Regions from separate parts of the Exiguobacterium sp. s168 genome, predicted to be linked through region 1. Evidence: a T-box and tRNA genes for the amino acid it is inferred to sense, from the RefSeq annotation. Region 1 holds a T-box; the other holds one or more tRNA genes.

Region 1 (7,374 bases):
CCGTCAATTCTTTACGGACCGTCTCTTCCTTGAAGTTCGTTGCTTTCGCGATCAAAGCGATTTGACGATCCATCGTGATGCCTTCAGGTAACGTGATTTTCACATCCGCTGCCTTCATGACCGTTCCCGTCTTTAATTCATTAATGATTTCATCCGGGGACATGGCTTGTGACAGTGTATACGTACCCGCTTGGAATGACGATTCATTCTTGTAACGGACGTAGTAACGGAAAATCGTCTCGTTTGCAATCAAGTCTTTTTCCTTTAGTAAAGAAGCAATCGAACTCGTCCCTGCTCCTAAAGGAATTTCGACTTTGACGGATTTCGTCGCTGTTTCATCGACTGGTTCAAGCGCATTTTTCAAAAAGACATAGATGACCGCACTGGTAACTAGAAAAATCGTCAACAATACAGAAAGGATGATTAGCGTAATCCGGCGTGATGTCCGGCGTCGCCTTTTTTCGATTTCAGCATTTTGCTTCCATTCGTTCTCCATCGGTTCCTCCTTCTTCTCTTAAAACAAGGTGACATCGTAAGAGAAAGTCTCTTACGACGTCACCTGTCATGAGTCGGGTTAGTCTAACTGGTCTTCGAGCGTGTTAAAGACTTCTTCGATTTCATCCCAAGTCGCTGTATCGTCTTCATCGATTGGTACGAGGTTGAAGTCGTTATCTCCATCACCGTATTCGTCGAGTTCGTAAACGAAGATATCGACTTCTTCTGCTTCGTCATAGTCTGCTCCGATTGGCTCGAGGAAGATGTATGTCTTGCTCGAACGTGGGCTTTCATAACGCAGACGTTCTACGAATTCGAAATCATTTCCTTCGCCGTCCGGAATTACGTAACGTGTTGGTTCATTCTGTTGCATCAGTGATCCGCTCCTTTAACGCAAGCTCGAGTTCATCCCAAGTTTGCTCATCATTTTCATCGATCAGGCTCAATTCGAAATCATCTTCGCCTTCTCCATATTCATCGATCTCACAGATGATCAAATCATCTGCTCCTTCGTCAGGGTTACCGATCATTTCAAGAAACAGATAGGTTTTTCCTGTACGTTCACTCGAGTAACGGTACCATTCTTCGAAAAGATGTTCGCCGCCCTCTTCATCCGGAAAGAGATACTGACGTTTTTCTTCAGCCATCGGTTTCTCCCCCTTCATCGGTTCGTCCGATCCAAGTACGATTGCAGGATCATGACGGCAGCCATCTTATCGATGACTTGTTTACGCTTTTTACGGCTGACATCGGCATCGATCAGCATCCGTTCTGCTTGCATCGTCGTCAACCGTTCATCCATGAAGACGACTTCAAGCCCGGTATGCTGTTCGATTTCCTTCGCAAAAGCTTCACTTGCTTCTGCGCGGGGACCGATGGAACCGTTCATGTTTTTCGGAAGACCAATGACTAGGATTTCGACATTGTATGTCTTCATGATGACATCGAGCCGTTTGAAGGCTTCTGGGTAATCCGGTTCCGTCCACTTGACCGTCTCGACGCCTTGCGCCGTCCAGCCCATCAAGTCACTGACCGCTACCCCGATCGTCTTCGAACCGACATCTAGTCCCATTGCACGTTTCATTTTGAATTTCCACTCTCCGCCAAATAAGATTTCACGAGTTCTTCGAGCAATTCGTCGCGTTCAATCTTACGAATTAAGTTACGTGCGTCATTATGACGAGGAATGTAAGCAGGATCTCCCGAAAGGAGATAGCCGACGATTTGGTTGATCGGATGATATCCTTTTTCTTCTAAAGCATGATAGACCGTCAACAACACATCACGTGTCGCTGCTTTGTTATCGTCTTCCGGAAAGTTGAATTTCATCGTTTGATCCATCTGACTCACGTTCATCACCTCTTTCATATACACTACGTTTCTATTATGCCAGTGATTGCACGTATTGTGAAGCGTACGCGAGTGCTTCTTCTAATTTCGACGCATCTTTTCCACCAGCTTGAGCCATGTCAGGGCGACCGCCACCGCCACCACCGCAGCGTGTTGCGACTTCCTTGATCAATTTACCAGCATGATAGCCTTGGTCGATTAAATCTTTTGAGACGCTTGCGACGAGATTGACTTTCTCACCTTGCGCACTTCCGAGAACGATGATTGCTGATCCGAGTGAGCTCTTCAACTCGTCCATCATGCCGCGAAGAGCATCCATATCTGAGACGTCGACGCGTTTCGCAAGCACACGCACACCGTTGATTTCCTCAACATCGTCCTTCAATGAAGCAGCTTCGATGTTCGCAAGTTTTGCTTGCAACGATTCGTTTGCTCGTTCCGTCTCACGAAGCTGTTGTTGCAGTGCTTCGATGCGGACAGGAACTTCTGTCGTCTTCGTCTTCAGAACAGCCGCTGCTTGTTCGAGTGTCTCTAAGTGTTGGTTCATGACACGATACGCACCTGCACCCGTTACCGCTTCGATTCGGCGTGTACCTGCACCGATACCAGACTCCGAAACAATCTTGAACAAGCCGATTTCAGCTGTGTTCCCGACGTGGATTCCGCCACACAACTCGATCGAGTATGTGCCTGCTGAAACGACACGGACCGTTTCACCGTACTTCTCACCGAACAATGCCATCGCGCCTTTTGCTTTTGCATCAGCGATGTTCATCTCTTCGATATCGACCGGTAGCGATGCCCAGATTGCTTGGTTGACGTCTTGTTCAATCTTCGTCAACTCTTCTTGTGTCACTGCACCGAAGTGTGAGAAGTCGAAACGAAGACGTTCTGGAGAAACGAGTGATCCCGCTTGGTTAACGTGTGTTCCGAGCGTATCTTTCAATGCTTTATGAAGCAAGTGTGTTGCCGTATGGTTTTTCGTGACGGCTTTACGTTCTGCTGCTTCGACCGTTGCAACGACATCTGCCGCTTCCGTTGCGATCCCTGTACGAACGATGACCGTATGCAAGTTTTGACCGTTTGGTGCTTTTTGAACATCTTTAACATCAAGAACGAAGTCTTTGCCTTCGATTGTTCCTGTATCTGCGACTTCACCACCGCTTTCAGCGTAGAACGGCGTGATGTCGAGAATGACTTGTGCTTCTTCACCAGCAGCGACTTCTGTGACTCGTTCTCCATCATGCACTAAAGCGATGATTTTTGCATCCGCCTTAAGGTCGGTATAGCCGACGAACGTACTTTTATCTTTTAGCGTCGAGAGGACTTCCGATTGCTGTTGCATCGAACCACTCTCTTCACGTGCCGCACGTGCACGCTGACGTTGCGCATCCATTGCTAATTTGAAGCCTTCTTCATCAACAGACATCTGATGATCTTCTGCATACTCGACTGTCAACTCAAGTGGGAAACCATATGTGTCATACAGACGGAACGCATCTTCGCCGCTGATGACATGCTCACCGTTCGCCTTAGACGTCTGAGCGACTGTGTTCAAGATTGCAAGACCGTCATGAAGTGTCTCATGGAAACGTTCTTCTTCGTTTTTGATGACGCGTTTGATGAAGTCCGCTTTTTCCGGAACTTGTGGGTAGAAGTCGACCATGACGTTCCCGACCGTATCGACGAGTTCATACATGAACGGACGCTCGATTCCAAGCATCTTCGCATAACGCACCGCACGGCGTAGTAAACGGCGAAGGACATATCCACGTCCTTCATTCGAAGGAAGCGCACCATCACCGATCGCGAATGATACGGTACGGATGTGGTCTGCGATGACTTTGAATGCTACATCAAGTTTCGAATCATCACGGTAGATTTTACCGCTGATTTCTTCTGTCTTATGAATGATCGGCATGAACAGATCCGTATCGAAGTTCGTCGGCACGTCCTGCATGACACACGCCATCCGTTCAAGTCCCATCCCTGTATCGATGTTTTTACGCGGAAGTTCCGTATAGTTGCCGTGTCCATCGTGGTTGTATTGACTGAAGACGATATTCCAGATCTCGAGATAGCGTTCGTTTTCGCCACCTGGGTAGAGTTCTGAATCGTTCGGATCGTCTCCGAAAGCTGGACCACGATCGAAGAAGATTTCCGTGTTCGGACCAGATGGACCTTCACCGATTTCCCAGAAGTTATCTTCAAGTGGAATGATCCGCTCAGCCGGTACGCCGAGTTCAAGCCAGATTTGACGCGCTGCGTCATCTTCCGGGTGAATCGTGACCGAAAGACGTTCCGGATCAAGACCGTACCAGTCATCACTCGTCAAGAGCTCCCAGCCCCATTTGATTGCATCTTCACGGAAGTAATCACCGACGGAGAAGTTTCCAAGCATCTCGAAGAATGTATGGTGACGCGCTGTTTTCCCGACGTTTTCGATATCGTTCGTCCGGATTGATTTTTGTGCGTTGACGATCCGTGGATTATCAGGAATAACACGACCATCGAAATATTTCTTGAGTGTTGCAACACCCGAGTTGATCCACAAGAGCGATGGATCTTCGACCGGTACGAGTGAAGCACTCGGTTCGATCGCATGCCCTTTGCTTTGGAAGAAATCAAGATACATCTGACGGATTTGTGCACCCGTTAATGGTTTTAGAGCTTTCATGAACAGTTACCCCCATTGGTTTTATTTGGACGCAAAAAAGCGATGTCTTCATCCCTGAAAAGGGACGAAAGCATCGCTTCCGTGGTACCACCCTCGTTCGTAAGCAATCCATTGCCTACCTCGAACATCTGATAACGGGGATGACCCGCAGGTGTTTACACCCGACTCCGGAAGGAGCTTCAAAGGGACTCGAGAAAGTGATTGCAGCAGACTCACTTCTCTCTGGACTCGAGTTTTCCTTTTACTTATCTTCCATCAACGTGTTACGTCCATTCATCTATCGTGATTATTACCTATCGCACAGCATCCGTCAAGTCTTTGTCACCCCACCGAGTCGTTCAATCAATCGTGTCCGGCGCCGGGGTTCCTCTTCTTGCGACGCTTTATGAAACGCTCGTGGGTCGCCGAACAATAATAAACTCGACTTCGCACGGGTGACCGCCGTATAAATCAAGTTTCGAGAATGTTTGAACGCCCCCGTGAAATAGACCGGCATCAAGACAATCGGAAACTCGGACCCTTGTGCCTTGTGAATCGTAATCGCATAGGCATGCGTGAATTGATCCCAGTCACTCCGGTTGTACTCGACTTCCGTCTGGTCGAAGCGGGCGATGATCTTATCCACCTTGTCGACATTCTCTTTAGCGAAGAAGATATTGACGATTTCGCCGATATCTCCGTTATAGACGTTCTCTTCCGCATTGTTGACGAGCTGAAGAATCTTGTCCCCGGTTCGGTAAATCCGGGTGCCTTGTTTGACTTCGCGTTTTTTCGGTTCCTCCGGATTGTAGACGCGTTGCAAGGCGACATTCAGTTCGTCGATTCCCACCTGACCACGGTAAGTCGGTGCCAGAACCTGAACATCGAATTTCGAATACCCTTTTGCGAGTGCTTTTTCCGCGAAGGCTGAGATGCCGCGTAACGTCTCTTGCGGAGACGCGGTGTAAAAGCGACGATCCGCAAGTGGTGCCAACAAATCAGCTGACGTCGTCCGGTTCTTCAAATCGTGCGCGAGCCGTAAAATCGAAGAATCTTCCGCTTGGCGATGGACGACGTTCAAACGAACGACGGGAATCCCTTCCGTATCCATCAAGTCTGCCAGCACTTGCCCTGGACCAACGGATGGTAATTGATCCCGGTCACCGACGAACAAGATTTTCATACCGTTCGGCACAGCACGGAGCAGACTTGATAACAAGTAGATATCAATCATTGATGACTCATCGATGATCAGTACTTTTCCCGTGATCGGCTGATCTTCATTCAGTTGGAAGTTCGTTCCGTCATACTTCAACAGACGATGAATCGTCATCGCTGGGACGTCCGTTGCTTCCGACAAACGTTTAGCGGCGCGTCCGGTCGGTGCAACAAGGACGTACGGATAAACATCTCCCGTCTTGACGCGACTCTTTTCAAGCGGCCAATCATGAATTTCTTGCAGGGCATGTAAAATTCCCTTGATGACAGTCGTCTTACCGGTACCGGGTCCACCGGTCAGGACCATCAGCGGTGCTTTGACCGCTAACTCGATCGCTTCCCGCTGTTGCGCCGCATATTCCATGCCAAACTGTTCTTCGAGGTGCCCGATTGCTTCAAGAATCGTCGCGACATCGACTTCCTGTTCGGCACCGTTCGCCATGACGCGCGCCAGTTCCTTCGCCGCTCGGACTTCCGCATAAAAGATTGTCGGTAAATACAAACAGCCTTCTTCGAGCTTGACCTTATCTTCAGCGAGCAACAGTTCAATCGCTTGTTCCAGCCGTTCTCCTGGGTCTTCACCAAGCAACCGGGGTGCCCGTTGTAATAGTGAGTCGACCGTCGCAAAGGCGTGTCCCTCTCCTGCTTCTTGTTCTAATATATGCATGATCGAAGCAGCGACACGTTCCGGATGTAATCCGACAAGTCCGAGATGTGACGCGATATGATCGGCTGTTTTAAAACCAATCCCGTTCACTTCATACATCAAGGAATACGGATTCTCTCGAATTCGCGCCATGGCGTCCCCTTCGTAAGCAGCATAAATCTTTGCCGCTAGCTTCGGTGTAACATCAAACGGCGCTAAGAATAGCATCAACTGATCGACACCGTATAACGTGGCGAGTCGACTCAAGATGATGTCGGCTTGTTTTTGTTTTAACCCAGGCACCTGATTCAGTACTCGCTCATCCTTCAAAATGAGGTCCACTGCCTCTTCTCCGAGAGCATCGACGATATTTTTCGCTGTCTTCGGACCAATGCCGGTGAACGAACCATTCGTCAAGAAGCGGATCGTTGCCTGTTTTGTCATCGGAACCGATCGCCGAATCAGCTCCGCCTTCAGTTGTTTTCCGAATCGGGGATGATCGACGAGACGACCAAATGCTTGATACGTTCCTCCGAGTTCGATTCCGACCCCTGTACCTGTGATAACGAGCTCGGTTTCTTTCAGTTCAAAGTTCTTTTCTTTGACGGCGACCAATACAATGGAGTGTGCTTCTTCTTCAGAAGAAAAGAGCACACGTTTGACGCGCCCGACGACTTGATGGGGGTGCTCCATCACTCCACCTTCTTCCTCTCTTTTTCATTCGCTGCTTTCATCATAGCATTCGTTTACCGGATTTTAAATCAGGGAAAGATACCGTGAAACATTTCGTTAAGAGGAGGAGTTCAAGGATGGCACGTTTACCGATTGCAGGATTGTGTGAATTAGTACTGGAAGTCGAGGATATGGACCGTGCGGTTGGCTTTTGGAATGGGACACTTGGTATTCCAATCGTCGAGCAATGGGCACCTGAGGATGCAGAACCGAGCAAAGAACAATCTAAGCAAGACGGGGTTTGGGCAACGTGGCTCTACATTGGCGGTAACACCCG
Region 2 (7,374 bases), on a different contig from region 1:
GTTGAGCGCCATACTGACGTAATCCCCATGATCAACTCGACCGCGGACGATGACACCTGCTGCCCCTTGCTTCTCAGCTTCTGCTTGGATCATACCGTAGTTGAAACCACCGTTACGTACGACAAAGACGACTTTTCCTTTGACGTCTTTGCCTTCGTAGTTCGAAGCTTGACCGTCACCGACATAGACGACATCCTTCTTCTCTTTATCGAAGACGGCAATCGGATTCGGTGAATCTTGTTTTTGGTATGCCAAATAACCAGCATCCTGACCGTCGATCGTCAGTGCCATGCCTTCGAGTGTCAATTTCGTATTTTCGAGTGATGCGACTTGGAGTGCTTGGCTTGTTAAACCTGGGGCACCGACGACACCGATATCCGGGTTCGCTGTGTACGGGTTACCTGCACCATGACCTGCGAATGCCGAGTTACCAGCAGAAATCGCACACAAGATGCCGTTGTTCATCGCGTTGACGATTGCGCGTTGTTCTGGATCATCTGCATTGACGAACGATGCCGTCGAACCGAGACTCATGTTGATGACATCGGCTCCGAGTGCAATCGCATCATCGATCGCTTTAATGTAGATATCGCTGAATGTCGATGGCATTCCTGGATCGTTTCCGAAGACTTTCATCGCGAGGAGCTGTGTTTCCGGCGCGACCCCTTTGATGCCACCGTTTGCTTCATCGCCGTTTGCTCCGACCGTACCCGCGACGTGCATCCCGTGCATCGATGCGCCCGCACCTAAATCACGGATTTCGCTATCATGATCGGCATAGTTATAGCCGTACGGTACTTTTTCCGTGAAATACTTTCCTTTTAATCCTTTTGTTTCTTTCGCACTATCGACTTTTGAAGAAGTCAAATCGATCTTCGTTTCTGGGCTCAGGACCATGTCCTTATGCGATGGATCGATTCCCGTATCGATGACGGCAACGATCGTTCCTTCCCCTTTAAAACCATAGTCCTGCCATGTTTCTTTTGCATTGACCATGTCCTTGCTGTACAGCATGTCTGGCTTTGCACCTTTAGCAACTTCCGGACGCGCGTATTCATGGGCGATATGTACGCTCTTGACGCCGTTAAGTTGTTTTATGTCTTCGATATCGCCGAACTTGACTTCACCACTGAATCCGTTGATGACGGTCGTGAAGCTCTCCTTATATGTAACGGGAATCGATTTTTTAGCGATGGCTGACTTGACTGATTTTTGGACGCTGACGAGGCGATCTTTGATCGACTCTTTTTCGGCATTGCTCAATGTGCTATACCGCTTGTTTTGAGCCTGGGCGATTTGAATCGCCGGTTTCTCTTCCATCTCGATGACGACACGGACTTTATCCGATTGTTTGTAGTTCTTCTCTTGCCCCGATTTCTTCAGCGAGAGCGCTTGCGGTTTTTGACCCGTTGCTTTGTCTTGCGACGACAGTGCACCTTGCGCACTGACTAGATTGGAAGACGTCATTAAGACGGCTGCCATAAGTGCAATCTTCTTCTTCATGCGTTCGTTTTCCCCTTTTCTGTAAAACCATAGTAGTACTACTGATAAAACAGTTAAACGAAAATTCTGTATATTTAGTTTAATGAATTTAATGGAAATAAACAATTTATATCTGTCTATTTTTTTAATTTATTTGTTTTTCATGACATTTTATATTTTTAAGGAATTTAACTGGGAGTAAAATAAAAACTCCTCGACGCCTCGAGGAGTTAGATATTTGGTATTGGTGGAGACTATCGGGATCGAACCGACGACCTTTTGGCTGCCAGCCAAACGCTCTCCCAGCTGAGCTAAGCCCCCATGAATTATCTTTAGTATACGCATCACTAACTGCTTTATCAATATAAAAAGAACGCTTTCACAAAAAAGAATTCCTTCCAAAATCGTCGGAAGGAATTCACGATTCATTTATTCAATTCACGCATCAAATCCGCCTGTCGTTCAAGCTCTGCCTGTTGCTCGAGGATCAAGACCTTTTTGTACGTCCGCGCAGAAATCAAGATACTGATCTCATAGAGAACGAACAATGGTACCGAGATCATCAAGTGTGACGTCACGTCCGGCGGTGCGATCAATGCCGCAACGACGAACAGCGCAAAGTACGCATATTTCCGATTCTTTCGCATGAAATATGGCGTCACGAGACCAAGACGTGTCAGGAACATCGTCACGACCGGCAATTGGAACAGAAGACCGAACGGCATCGTCAACCGGATTAAGAAACTGAAGTAGTTCTCGACTCCGATGACTTGTTCGATTCCGAGCTCTTTCCCGAGATCCGTTGAGACTTCAAGCAAGAAGGGAAGCAACCAGAAATACGAGAAGGCTACGCCAGCCAAAAACAGAAAGAAGATGACCGGAATATACGTCAATGTCGCTTTTTGCTCCTTGTCATAAAGTCCTGGTCGGACAAATGCCCAGAGTTGATACATCCAGAACGGTGACGCTAAAATCAGCGCAATGATGAACGCAAGATTCAAATACAACATTAAAGGATCGGCGACGTTGAAGGCATTCAAACCGATACCGAGCTCTTTTAAGTCCGCTTGCAAGAAGCGAACGAGCGGTCGGACGAGCGGAAATGCGACAGCGAACAGGACGACGACGATGATAAGCGACCAGACGATCCGCTTACGCAGTTCGTCAAGGTGCGACGTCATGCTTTGCTCTTGATCAACCGTCATGATTCAATCACTTCTCTTTCGGTTCGTCCTTTTTATCGTCGTCCATGATGCCGTTCGTGGCATTCTTGAACTCTTTCAATGTCTGACCCGCAGCGCGTCCGAATTCTGGTAACTTCTTCGGTCCGAAGATGATCAATGCGACGACCGCGATTAATCCGATGCTCGCTGGTCCGATACCTAGTGTGAGCGGGATAAGGTTTTCCATTATGATTTCACTCCTTCAGCTGATTGCGAATAATGCTTCATGAAATAAACTAACGACTGCAACTCGATCGATAAATCGATGTGATGGACCCGGACGCTCGCTGGCACGTTCAACCGTGCTGGCGTAAAGTTCAGGATGCCTGTCACACCATACTCGACTAACTCATCCGCTACTGACTGTGCGAACTGCGATGGAACCGTCAAGATGGCAACATCGACCTGATTCGCTTCGATTTGTTCTTTCATGTCCGAAACATGATAGATTGGAACGTCATGCGTCGTTGTTCCGACCTTCTCTTCGTCCGCATCAAACGCAACGACTATCCGAGTACTATTATTCTTTAAAAAGTTATAATTTGCAAACGCTGTTCCGAGATGACCGACCCCGATTAAGGCAACATTCGTCACCTCATCTTGATTCAATGTTTTGCGGAAAAACGTTAAGAGATGTTGAACGTTATATCCATACCCCTTCTTCCCTAATGCCCCAAAGTAGGAAAAATCGCGACGAATCGTTGCTGAATCAACCTTCACCGCCTCGCTTAACTCAGCAGAAGAGACGCGGAGCTTGCCTGAATTGTATAAACTTTGGATGAAGCGATAATATAGCGGCAACCGTTTTGCTGTCGCTTGTGGAATTTTTGTGTCTGGTCCATTCATCCTGCAGTTCCCCCTTCGGCCACATCCATCGTGGCACCCAAATCTTTGCAAAAAGCTTTCTACTCTCCTTGATTGTAAACCACTTCACATAGAGTCACAAATAATATATTCCGCAGGACCTCGCGCTTTTGTTCGTGATAAACTAAAGGGTGGAAGGATGGATGGAAATGATACTCTTACAAGTCAATCAACTCTCGAAATCATTCGGCGTCGAGCCGATTTTAGAAAATATCAAACTGGAAGTACAAGAGCGGGATCGGATTGCGCTCGTCGGACGAAACGGTGCCGGTAAATCGACCTTGCTCAAAATCATCGCTGGTGAACTCAGTCATGACTCGGGCGACATCATGAAAGGCAAGGATGTCAAAATCGGTTATCTTGCACAAGACAGTGGTCTCGAATCGAATGAGACGATCTGGAACGAGATGCTGACCGTCTTCGAACATCTCCAGGAACAAGAACGAACACTGCGCCGGATGGAAATCGAAATGGGCATGGAGCATATCTTGAACGACCCGGTCGCTTACGATCGTCTCTTGAAGACGTACGACCAAGCACAACACGACTTCTCAGAAGCCGGTGGTTATCAGTTCGAAGCGAATATCCGCTCCGTTTTGCACGGCATGCGCTTTTATCCGGATGATTACTCGCGCCGGATTCAGACATTATCCGGTGGTCAACGGACACGACTCGCCTTAGCGAAGATGCTTCTGCAAGCACCAGAGCTCCTCATTCTTGATGAGCCGACCAACCACCTTGATATCGATACACTCGCTTGGCTCGAAAGTTACCTCGGCGGTTATCGTGGCGCCGTCCTGATCGTCTCACACGACCGGTACTTCCTCGACCAAGTCGTCAATGTCGTCTATGAGCTGTCGCGCAATGTCTGTCGTAAGTTCACCGGGAACTACACGAAGTACTTGGAACAAAAAGCGGCCTTGTACGATCAAGAAATGAAACAGTTCGAACAGCAACAAGAAGAAATCGCGAAGATGCAGGACTTCATTCAACGCAACATCGCCCGGGCGACGACGACAAAACGTGCCCAAAGTGTCCGGAAACGGCTCGAGAAGGTCGACCGACTCGACCGACCAGATGGGGATGAACGTAGCACGGTCCTGTCCTTCCCAATTGAAAAACAGAGCGGGAACGATGTTCTTCAAGTCAATCAACTGGCGATTGGTTACGAAGAAGCTGTCTCAAAAGACATCACGTTCCGCTTGCAACGCGGCGAATCACTGGCACTCGTCGGACCAAACGGAATCGGAAAGTCGACGCTCTTGAAAGTTCTCGTCGGTCGCTTACGCCCCCTATTCGGTGATTTCCGATTCGGAACCGGCGTCTCGATCGGATATTACGATCAAGAGCAGGCGGAACTCAATGACCGGAACCGTGTCATCGATGAGATTTGGAACGAATGGCCATTGATGCGTGAACAAGAAGTCCGTTCTGTCCTCGGACAATTCTTGTTTAGCGGCGACGACGTCTTCAAAATTGTCCATGAATTATCCGGTGGCGAACGCGGACGTCTCGCACTCGCAAAACTGAAACTACGGAAGACGAACGTCCTCGTCCTCGATGAGCCGACGAACCACTTGGATTTGGATTCGAAGATGGTCCTTGAAAATGCCCTCGTCGACTACGAAGGAACGCTGTTATTCGTCTCTCACGACCGTTACTTCATCGACCGGATCGCGACACGCGTCATTGAGATGAGTGAAGCGGGTGTGACGGAATACCTCGGTGATTATTCGTACTACACGGAGAAGAAGGCGGAGCAAGAAGAGATTGCTCGTCTTGAAGCAGAGGAAGCAAAAGCCGCAAAGGTCACTGCGTCGAAGACGATCGATAAAGAAGCACAGAAAGAAGAACGCAAACGCCGTCAGCAGATCGAACAACTCGAACAAGATATCGAACGGCTCGAACAGCGTTCGGCGGAAATTGAACAATTACTCTGTGAACCAGAAGTCTTCAATGATATTCCGAAAGCAACGGCTCTTTCAGCAGAACGTGACCAGATTGATGTCGATTTACTCGAATTGATGGAACGATGGGAGAACCAACACTGATGCGGACGAAAAGCTTTTTCATCAACTTGATTCAAGGACTGCTATCCGGCATCCTTTATTTCGTACCGATGTATGCGGACTACGTGTCGACCTTCATCCGACCGGATGCTTTTAATGCTGCGCTTCCTTTGTTCCTACTGATTTCTTGTATGATCGGTCTCGTCATCCAGACATGGAGCGGTCTCTTCGTCAGTTTACTCTCAGGACTATGCTGTACGCTCCTGACGACACAGCTATTCGTCGAACTCAATGATCCGTTGATTTTATCGTATTACGGTAGTGTCTCACCGCTCACCGCTTTCTTGATCAGCTGTGTCGGCATTTGGGCACTCGCGATCGTCTTTTATTTGCTCGATGGCTATCAGTACAGTAAACGTCATGGTCTTGAAGCCTCTTCAAACGAAATCGATCCACAACCTTGAATACTCATGCTTGAACGCTTCTTACATCCAAGATGAATAGTCTCAATCCACATTCTTTGAACAATAGCAAAAGAGGTAACATGCCAATCATCTGGCATGTTACCTCTTTTCTGTGTCATTTTGTCGGTCGGGCAATCGTAAACGTCTTCCCGATCGTCGCATAATCATTCCCTGCTAAACGAGCGACAGCCTTCAAGCCTGCTGCGTCAATCCGGAACGAATCGACGAGTTCATCCGCGACGTGATAACGCAGTACTTCCCCAATCAGAAGATCGGCACCTTCTAGCTCGACGTGTTGCGTCAAGCGCATCTCGAAGCGGATTTTCGCTTCGGCGATTCCGGGTACTTCGATCGCGTCACTATCGACGAGCGTCAAATCCGTCCGCTCAAGCTCACTTTCACCGTAAGCAAGTGGCGCTGCTGTCTCATTGACTGCGTCGACGATCTCTTCGCTGACGATATGGATGACATAACTTTGTTTCGCTAAGATGTTACGTGCCGTATCCTTCTGCCCCTGATCCGTCTGTTGTACGGCGATCACCAGTTGCGGCGGACTGCTTGAAGCGACCGTAAAGAAGGAAAACGGTGCGGCGTTGACCGTCCCGTCCTCTCCTTGCGTTGTCACGAAAGCAATCGGACGCGGAATGATGCTTCCGATCAGTAATTTATAATTGTCTTTTGCGCTAAGCGTTGATGCCTCGAACTTCATGAATGACCCACCTTTTTCTTCACCCGATGAGTGCAGCGAGTGAATAGTCTCCAGCACCGATCATCGCTACACCAAGCGCGATGACGATCAATGCCATGTTGTATTCGTACCCGTTCTGCGTCACCCAGTAACCATTCGCACCGTGTACTTTAACGATCGCGACAAGCATCGATCCGATGATGAGGAGTGCTGCGATCCAGAGGAATACGCCGCCTGCAAACAACAAGCCGCCGATCAATTCAGCAAGACCTGCTGTAATCGCGAGTGCCTTCCCTGGCTTCATGCCTATTGATTCGAACCAACCGCCTGTTCCAGCGATTCCGTGTCCGCCGAACCAACCAAATAATTTTTGTGTCCCGTGTGCAGCGAACGTTAAGCCGATGATTAAACGAATGATTAAAAGTCCTGTATCCATCATTTCTCTCTTCTCCTTTTACCTAATGTATTTTAGTTACTTTAAGTAACTCAATAAACAGACTATATCTTATCACTTACTAAAAGTAAATAGATTTGTTTTAGTTCTTTTTGTTACATTAAGTAAAATGATTCGATTTTTTTAGCAGAAGCGGGTATACTACAACTATAGAAAGGATGAGTGCTGATGGAAGAAGTCGCAATCCAAC

Evidence for each region. The T-box of region 1 lies ahead of alaS (alanine--tRNA ligase). A T-box ahead of a tRNA ligase gene usually reads a tRNA of that ligase, here a tRNA-Ala.
Region 2: it encodes a tRNA-Ala, which carries the amino acid that the T-box ahead of alaS (alanine--tRNA ligase) is inferred to sense. The anticodon was not compared.

The regions. Positions count from the first base shown of each region.
Region 1 covers NZ_JACSNE010000002.1:33,792-41,165, forward strand. Annotated here, with positions in the region: gene mltG (endolytic transglycosylase MltG) at 1-496, opposite strand, end outside; gene KNQ15_RS01640 (DUF1292 domain-containing protein) at 575-868, opposite strand; gene KNQ15_RS01645 (DUF1292 domain-containing protein) at 855-1,142, opposite strand; gene ruvX (Holliday junction resolvase RuvX) at 1,157-1,579, opposite strand; gene KNQ15_RS01655 (IreB family regulatory phosphoprotein) at 1,576-1,845, opposite strand; gene alaS (alanine--tRNA ligase) at 1,880-4,522, opposite strand; T-box leader at 4,580-4,790, opposite strand; gene recD2 (SF1B family DNA helicase RecD2) at 4,833-7,058, opposite strand; gene KNQ15_RS01670 (VOC family protein) at 7,175-7,374, shown strand, end outside.
Region 2 covers NZ_JACSNE010000007.1:116,610-123,983, forward strand. Annotated here, with positions in the region: gene KNQ15_RS06680 (S8 family serine peptidase) at 1-1,503, opposite strand, end outside; tRNA gene KNQ15_RS06685 (tRNA-Ala) at 1,728-1,803, opposite strand; gene tatC (twin-arginine translocase subunit TatC) at 1,908-2,687, opposite strand; gene KNQ15_RS06695 (twin-arginine translocase TatA/TatE family subunit) at 2,695-2,892, opposite strand; gene KNQ15_RS06700 (redox-sensing transcriptional repressor Rex) at 2,892-3,551, opposite strand; gene KNQ15_RS06705 (ATP-binding cassette domain-containing protein) at 3,719-5,620, shown strand; gene KNQ15_RS06710 (hypothetical protein) at 5,620-6,042, shown strand; gene KNQ15_RS06715 (flavin reductase family protein) at 6,158-6,751, opposite strand; gene KNQ15_RS06720 (DoxX family protein) at 6,771-7,169, opposite strand; gene KNQ15_RS06725 (winged helix-turn-helix transcriptional regulator) at 7,353-7,374, shown strand, end outside.